DNA from 2 places in the Simiduia agarivorans SA1 genome. Region 1 is predicted to be linked to the other one. Evidence: predicted binding sites of a transcription regulator. Region 1 holds the regulator's gene; the other holds the start of a gene.

What was found. The regulator FliA, encoded in region 1, starts transcription of late flagellar genes. The targets are predictions, from matches to a motif close to TAAAGTTATNNNNNNNNCGGCCGATANCC.
Region 2: the regulator FliA is predicted to act here: its motif matches at 2,463-2,491, upstream of pomA (flagellar motor protein PomA).

Annotation. Positions count from the first base shown of each region.
Region 1 covers NC_018868.3:541,745-546,105, reverse strand. The annotation lists gene M5M_RS02445 (protein phosphatase CheZ) at 1-462, opposite strand, end outside; gene cheY (chemotaxis response regulator CheY) at 516-899, opposite strand; gene M5M_RS02435 (RNA polymerase sigma factor FliA) at 1,017-1,766, opposite strand; gene M5M_RS02430 (MinD/ParA family protein) at 1,766-2,590, opposite strand; gene flhF (flagellar biosynthesis GTPase FlhF) at 2,621-4,078, opposite strand; gene flhA (flagellar biosynthesis protein FlhA) at 4,099-4,361, opposite strand, start outside.
Region 2 covers NC_018868.3:2,166,982-2,171,342, reverse strand. The annotation lists gene dxs (1-deoxy-D-xylulose-5-phosphate synthase) at 1-1,129, opposite strand, end outside; gene ispA ((2E,6E)-farnesyl diphosphate synthase) at 1,226-2,107, opposite strand; gene M5M_RS09685 (exodeoxyribonuclease VII small subunit) at 2,123-2,359, opposite strand; gene pomA (flagellar motor protein PomA) at 2,590-3,351, shown strand; gene M5M_RS09675 (flagellar motor protein MotB) at 3,368-4,351, shown strand; gene M5M_RS09670 (PilZ domain-containing protein) at 4,351-4,361, shown strand, end outside.

The sequences.
Region 1 (4,361 bases):
GATCTGCCCGAGAAACTGGTCAATTCGCTGATACAAATCGCGGAAGTCATCTGCACTCAGCTCCCGGCGTTTTAAAGCGCGCCAGCTTTCGCCCAGCGTCGCTGCTTCCTGACCCAATTCCACCGCGATGGGTGCACAGGCCTCCACTTTATCCATGGTTTTATTGGCAGCGTCCTGCGTCAGGCGCAGAACATAGTTGAGACGATCGCTAGCGTCAGAGATCGCATCGGAATCCGTTACACCAGAATCGACATTGAAGTTTTTAATCGCATCGTGCAGTCCACGCGTCAGTTTGCCCACGTTATGGAACAAATGACGGTCGCGACTTTCGATGATTTGTTCGATCAGGCGGGACGCCTCATCGAATTGATCGCCCTGAAGCTTTTCAATCAGGAGCTTGGCGCAGTCCCGCAGCTCCGCAACGAATTCGTCATTGCCTTTTTGGTATTGCTCTTTTGCCATGAAATCGATGCCATTAGGGAAAAGTCGCCGGCGTCAGCCGGTTGCGTGAAGAATCAGCCTACGCGCTCAAAAATCTTGTCGATCTTTTCCTTCAGTACCTGGGCGGTAAACGGCTTGACTACATAGCCACTGACCCCGGCCTGCGCAGCCTCAATAATCTGATCCCTTTTGGCTTCTGCAGTCACCATTAACACCGGCAAAGACGCCAGCTTTTCGTCTGCCCTGACCTGCTTAAGCAGCTCGATTCCGGTCATCCCGGGCATATTCCAGTCAGTCACCAAAAAATCGAAGTCGCCAGACTTGAGCATCGGCAGCGCCGTAGCCCCGTCATCGGCCTCTTGGGTGTTGCTAAAGCCCAGATCGCGCAACAGATTCTTGATAATCCGCCGCATGGTGGAAAAATCATCAACGATCAGGATTTTCATGTTCTTGTCCAAAGCAACCTCCGTCGTACCCTGCTGGACGCTCTTTTCATCAGTCTAGTAGCTGAAATCACGGCTACCAGTTTTGTTTATCATTTCGTTATAAGAACGGCGAAATAGTAGCCAAACAGGCTAAAGTCCACCCTTCCAGCCTGTCAGCTTTGCCCGGAGGCGACCGGCAGCCTGGGAATGAATCTGGGAAACCCGGGATTCGCTCACACCCAGTACCTGGCCAATCTCTTTGAGATTGAGCTCTTCGTCATAATAAAGACTGAGTACCAGTTGTTCGCGTTCCGGTAGTTGGGTTATCGCCTGCGCCAGCGATTGCTTTAGCGCCTGTCGCTCAAAGGCGTCTGACGGCGCTTCAAGGCCCATGCTGCCTGCGCCTTCCGCAATGCCAGCCTCATCATCACCGGCAGATTCCTCATAACTGAATAGCCTGCTGTGCGCCGTATCGGTCAACATGGCACGGTAGTCATCCAGCGACAGCGCCATCGCATCGGCGATTTCCTTTTCCGCTGCATCGCGCCCTAGACTGGCTTCCAATTGCCGCGTGACCTCGGCAATTTTGCGCGCATTGCGGTGCACCGAACGGGGAACCCAGTCGCCCTTACGGGTTTCATCCATGATGGCACCCCGGATACGGATTCCGGCATAGGTCTCAAAACTGGCCCCTTTGGATGCGTCAAATTTCTGTGCTGCTTCCAGCAAGCCAATCATGCCGGCCTGAATCAGGTCATCCACCAGTACGCTGGCCGGCATTCTCAGCATCAGATGGTAGGCAATACGCTTTACCAACGGTGCGTAGTCCTCTACCCGGATCTGTGACTCAGCTGGCGTCGGGTCCTGCTGGTACATGGCCAATCCCTCAAGCGCTGCCATTAAACATCTGCCGTTGAGGTCGCCAACAGGCGTTCCACAAAGAACTCGAGTTGACCGCTGGCCGCTTTGGGCAAAGGCCAGCTCAGGACCCGCTCTGCCAAGCAACGGATGGCGGTAGCGGCTTTACTGGAAGGCGCGTATTCGATCAGCGCACGCTGGTGCTGCACAGCTTTGCGGAGGTTTTCGTCAAACGGGACTGCGCCTTCAAAATGCAATGTCACGTTCAGGAATTTATCGCACACCAACTGCAGCCGGTTGACCAGTTGTTTGCCTTCATTAGCAGACCGGGTCATATTGGCCACAACCCGGAATCGCTGCATGCCCGCATCTTTATTGAGCAACTTGATGAGGGCGTAGGCATCGGTCACCGAAGACGGCTCATCGCACACCACCACCAGCGCTTCATTGGCGGCCCTGACAAAGCTGATCACGGTATCGCTGATCCCAGCCGCAGTGTCGATAACGAGGACATCGAGTTGGTCAGACAGATCGCTGAAGGCGCGAATCAATGCTCCGTGTTGCTGTGGGCTGAGTGAGGCCATCTTCTGCACGCCTGAGGAAGCCGGCACAATACGGATACCGCCAGGGCCCGTAATCAGTACATCCCGCAGGCTGCAGCCACCACTCAGCACATCAGACAGGGTTTTGTCGGCCCTGATCCCCAACAATACGTCGATGTTGGCCAGCCCGAGGTCGGCATCCAAGAGCATGACGCGCTTGCCGGATTGGGCCAACGCTATCGACAGATTGACGGATATATTGCTCTTGCCTACACCGCCCTTTCCGCCGGTTACCGCGATGACCTGAACAGGCTGATGCCCCATAATGACTCCCACTACTGGTTACTGCTTTGATTATAGATGCTCAGCCCGAAGCTGCTGCCCCTGTGCTTTATGTGTGGCGGTAGCTTCGGCCAGCTTTTGCACGGCACAGGCGACCAGTTTGTGTCCTTTGGCCACATCCAGATCCTGCGGGATCTCCTGTCCCGCGGTGGTATAGAGCACTGGTGTCCTTTTGTTCATGACCAGTCCCAGGGTTTCCCCCAGGGAAATGGCCTCATCCAATTTGGTTAAAACCAACCCTTGGCGCCCTTCTTTCGGTAAATAGGCATGAAAACACGCTTTTTGCGCCTGAATCTGGCTATTTGCCGCCATGACCAGCAGGGTGTTCATGCCCTTGACCGCGGCCAAGGCGGCTTGTTGACGTGTCAATCGTTCATCACCGGGCCTCAATCCCGCGGTATCAATGAGAATCAGGGACTTACCGGACAGACTCTTCACCAATTGGGCCAGCGTTTGTCCGGCCGAGGGAACGGAAACCGGTATTCCGAGAATCTGACCAAGTGCATTCAATTGCTCATGCGCGGCAAGTCGGTATTGATCGATGCTGATCAGGCCAATGGACTCGACACCGTGCACCATTGCATAACGTACTGCCATTTTGGCCAATGTAGTCGTTTTGCCGACGCCAGTGGGCCCCACAAAGGCATATACCCCACCCTGTGCAACCCAGTCCTTTGCGTTGACCGGTAACCGTTGTGCCAGCAACGCGAGTGCCTCTGCCCACATCTGTTCTGAACCGGACTCGGTATTAACACCCGCCACCAGTCGCTCGCACAGAAACGCTGGTAGCCCCAGGTGACCGAGTTTGGTTTTCAGGGATTGGGTTGCCGGGGTGGCGGTATCGGCTGAGAGGCGCTCTGCCAACAGCTGCCGCATCTGGGCCAGCTCATTTTTAAGCTGATCCATCTGTTCCGTCGCCGCGTCGGCATCGTAGCGTTTGCGTACGTAGGGCTCATCGACCGCAACCGGTGTAACCGACGCCGCTGCCTGCTCGGGCTCACGACCGGGATGACTCAATTGCGATGCCCACAGATCACCGGGCTGCCCAAGCGATTGTGTGGTCTGATCTGCGCTGAAACGTTCACTGACGGGCTGGCCGAATACATTCAGCTTAGGTGCGGTGGCCTTGGCCTCCAGCTTGCGCCGGGCACGTTCGATTTCTGCCGCCCGTTGCAGCCCTGCAGGCTGATCTTCAGATGGCGTTTCCCGGATCAGTTTGTCGAGCGTATCCTGAAATTGCCAGGCATTGTCGCTGGCAAGCGGTGCTGCTGCCTCCTCAGGTTGCTGGGGCTGAGTCGCAAACGCCCGCTGGTCTTCCGGGACCTGGCCGCCAGTTTCTTGTGTGGCAAGCAGCTCGACGCCGTCGGGATGACGCTTGGTCGACAAAATAATGGCGCTTTCGCCCAGTTGTTCACGGGCAATTTCCAATGCGCGCCGCATGTTGGCTGCCACAATACGCTTGGTCGCCATATTCGATTCTCCCGCCTAACTTAGTCTGCGCCCACGGACGCAACAATCGTAATCTGCTTGTTGTTGGGTATCTCGTTGTAGCCCAGCACGTTGAGGTCCGGTGCAAAGGTCCTGAGAAAACGCGACAACTCATACCGGAGTTGCGTTGCCACCAACAGGATTGCGCTGTTGCCAGCGGCTTCCTGTTTTTGTGCGGCCTGCGTCACTGATTCTCTCAGCTTCTGCGCAAGCCCCGGCTCCAACGCACCCAATGCATCGCCAGATTTCTGACTCTGCTGATAGG
Region 2 (4,361 bases), 1.6 Mb from region 1:
CGTGTTGTTCGGCGATGGCGACGTCGTGAAACTGGTGTGGGAATTCGCGCGCGAAGCGCACCATGCCAGAGCCTTCGCACATGGCCGGAGTAATGCCGACCAGGCGCGCATCCTGGGTGGCGGTATCGCACAACCAGTCGCCGAATACGTCCTGGAACTTGGGTTTTTTCGGCGCCGCCGGGTCGGTGACCGGGCGCTTGGGCTCAATTTTATTGAGCGCGTGATAACCCACGGGATCCGCTTCGGCAGGTTCGAAACCGCGGCCTTTCTGGGTGATCACATGCAGTAGTTTGGGGCCTTTGATATCGCGCAGATTGCTCAGGTAATGCACCAGCCGCTCGGTATCGTGACCGTCGATAGGACCCACGTAGTTGAAGCCGAGTTCCTCGAACAGGGTGCCGGGGCTTACCATGCCCTTCATGTGCTCTTCAGTGCGCTTGGCAAACTCCCACGCCGACGGAATTTTCGACAGCACTTTGCGGCTGCCTTCGCGCAGGCTGTTGTAAGTCTTGCTCGCCCAGATGCGCGAAAAGTAGGTGGCCAGTCCGCCCACGTTTTTGCTGATCGACATATTGTTGTCATTCAGGATGACCAACATGTCGGTTTCGGTGTGAGCCGCGTGCGTGAGTGCCTCAAAGGCCATACCACCGGTCATGGCGCCATCGCCGATGATGGCGACGGTTTTGTTGTCGAGGCCGGCCATCTGGTGGCCCAGCGCCATACCGAGGGCGGCGGAGATGGAGGTGCTTGAGTGGCCAACGCCAAAGCTATCGAACGCCGACTCGGTGCGTTTGGGGAAGCCCGCCAGACCACCGCGCTGGCGCATGCTGAGCATTTGCTCGCGCCGGCCGGTGAGTATTTTGTGCGGGTAGGTCTGGTGTCCCACATCCCACACCAGCTTGTCGGCCGGGGTGTTGTACACATAGTGCAGGGCAATGGTCAGCTCGACCACGCCGAGGCCAGCACCAAAGTGACCGCCGGTCTGGCCCACGCAATACAGCAGGAAGTGGCGCAGTTCGTGCGCCAGTTGGTCCAGCGCTGCCGTGTCCAGCGCACGCAGCGCTTCGGGGCTGTTGACGCTGTCCAGTAATGGCGTGGCCGGGCGGCTTCTGGGGATTTCCTTAAACATGCAAATGGCGGGCTAACAGGCTGACCGAATCGGCCATTTTAGGGGTTGGGGCCGCCGGTGGCTAGTGTCCTGTCAGACAAGTGTTCGCCGGCCGGCTCAGTGACGGCGTTGGACAATGTAGTCCGCCAGCTCGCGCAGGGGGTCGGCGCCCTGATCAAAGGGTTGCAGGGTGTCGAGAGCGTCCCGGTGCAATGCTGCCACCCGAGCCTGCGCACCACTGAGCCCCAGCAGCGACACATAAGTGGGTTTGTTCAGTGCCTGATCGGCGCCTTGGGTTTTGCCCAGCGTGGCGGTATCGCTGGTGACATCCAGTATGTCGTCCTGGACCTGAAACGCCAGGCCGATGGTCTCTGCATAGTGCACCAGCGCCTGTCGTTGGGCGTCCGTGGCACCCGCCGCCGTAGCCCCCAGTTCCACTGCAGCGCGGATCAGCGCCCCGGTTTTGTGCCGGTGCATGCGTTCCAGCTGCGTCAGGGTGAGTTGGCGATTGACGGCCTCAAGGTCGATGGCCTGACCCAATACCATGCCACGTGCCCCGGAAGCTTCGGCCAGGGTGCGCACAAACGCCAACCGCTGCTCTGCGCTGAACGGTGCTTGCGCCAGCAGTTCGAACGCCAGCGTCTGCAGGCCGTCGCCGGCGAGGATGGCGCTGGCTTCGTCGAAGGCGATGTGGGTGGTGGGTTTGCCCCGGCGCAGGTCGTCATCGTCCATGGCCGGCAGATCGTCGTGTACCAGGCTGTAGGCATGGATGGCTTCCACCGCGGCGGCGGGCCAGTCCAGGTGCTGGCAGGGCGCGATTGCGTTGGCGGCGGCGTACACCAGTAATGGCCTGATGCGTTTGCCGCCGTTGGTCAGGCTGTAAGCCATGGCCTCGGCCAGTTGGCCACCCGGGCCTGTGAAGTCGCGGATGGCGTCGGCAAGGCGCGCGTCTACTGCTGCGATGACGTGGTCGCGCAGTGCCTGTAAAGCCGGGCCCATGCTATTTCCTCGGAATTATTGTTCGGGGTCGAGCGGCGTGGTTTGCAGTTCGCCATCCTGTTCCAGCAGCAGATTGACCCGCTGCTCGGCCTCGGCCAGTCGGGTCTGGCATTCGCGCGTGAGCTGGACGCCTTCTTCAAAGGCCTTGAGCGACTCTTCCAGTGTCAGTTCGCCCTTTTCCATGCGGTTTACCAGCGCTTCCAGCGCCGCGAGCGATTGTTCAAAGTCCTGTGGCTTTTTGCGACCGGTCATGACGGGGCTCTCATTTTTAAAGCCGCAACCCTATACGAGCGGCCCACAGGGGTCAATCGGCCGTGCGCTTGCCATATACCTGACTAAACTAAGGAAGACGAGTTTCAGTATTTCCGGTGGCAGACGATATACAGGGCAATCCCCTGCAATCTGCACTGCATCGTTCAGTGTCACGGGGAACCGCGTTAACGGAAGGCTGGCCGGCGCTGGCTTACCAAAAGGAGCATTTTGTGGATTTAGCCACTCTCATCGGTTTATTGGGCACCCTGGGCCTTATTGTTACCGCCATGTTGATGGCCGGGAATCTCGGTATGTTTGCCGACGCCCCGTCCTTTGTCATTGTGGTGTGCGGGTCGGTCTTTGCGGTCATGATCAAGTTTGGTCTCAGCCATTATCTGTCGGCCATGAAGATTGCCGGCAAGAGCTTCATGTTCAAGAGCACCGACCCGGTAGACCTGATTGCCGAAATCGTGGAGCTGGCAGATGCCGCCCGTAAAGGCGGTCTGCTGAGCCTGGAAGGCAAGGAAGTGAGCAATCAGTTTTTGCAAAAGGGCATTCAGTTGCTGGTGGATGGCCACGACCCGGAAGTGGTGAAGACACTGCTGTCGAAAGACAAAGCCCTGGCCATTGAGCGGCACGAGAACGGCGCCAAAATTTTTGCCGGCATGGCGGAAACCGCACCGGCCATGGGCATGATCGGCACACTCGTGGGGCTGGTGGCCATGCTCTCGAACATGGATGACCCCAAGTCCATTGGCCCGGCCATGGCCGTTGCCCTGTTGACCACGCTGTATGGCGCAATCATGGCAAACGGTATTTTCGGGCCCATGGGCGACAAGCTGAAACTCCGCGCCTCCGAAGAAGCGCTCACCAAGAGCCTGATTATCGATGCCTTGCTGGCGATTCAGGGTGGGCAGAATCCGAGGGTGATTGATTCGATGCTGCGCACCTACCTGCCGGAAGGCAAGCGCGAAGCTGCGGACGCGGGTTGAGTGCTGAAGGAATTTCATGGCTGACGAAGAACACGACTGCAAATGCCCGCCCCCCGGGCTACCGGCCTATATGGGCACCTTCGCAGACCTGATGGCGCTGCTGATGTGCTTTTTCGTATTGCTGCTGTCTTTTTCCGAAATGGACGCCATGAAATTCAAACGCCTGGCCGGCTCCATGGCGCAGGCTTTTGGCGTGCAGAACAAACTGAATGTCAACGATATTCCCAAAGGCACATCCATCATTGCCCAGGAGTTCAGTCCGGGCACGCCGGACCCCACCCCTATCAATGAAATCTGGCAAAAAACCGAAGACGTCACCGAGATGAGTCTGGAGGTGCAGTGCAACGAGGAGTACGACGTCGAGCAGGGCGAGGTGAGCAGCGATGCAGGTGTGAAAGCGCGCATCCGTCAACAATTGGAAGAGTTGATCCAGCAGACTGAACAGGACGCCATCGACCTCGCTCAATCCCTGCATGACCAGATTGTCGCCGGTGAAATCGAAATCGAGACCGAAGGCCGCAAAATCATTATCCGCATCCGCGAGAAAGGCTCGTTCCGTTCAGGCTCAGCTGAGTTGGTGGGCAATTATGCGGATGTGATGGAAGAGATCCGCGCGGTGTTGCGGGCCAAGCCCGGCAAGATCGAGGTGCAGGGCCACACCGACAATGTACCCATCGCCACCGCCCGCTACCGATCGAACTGGGAGCTTTCCTCCAGCCGTGCGGTGAGTGTGGCGCAGGAGCTGATGCGCGGAAATGAAATCAATCCGCGTCGGTTCCAGGTCTCGGGCTTCGCCGAAACCAAACCGCTGGTGGCCAACGACAGCAGCGAAAACCGCGCGCGCAACCGGCGGGTGGAAATTGTCATCCAACAGGGGCTGGATTCCGATCTGGATCAGGCCGACCTGGAAGTACTGAAAGAAGAGGGGCAGGATATTTTGCGGGATTTGAATCTGGACCCGGACTACATGTTTGACTTAGACCCCAGTGAGGTTTTCTGATGGCTGAGCG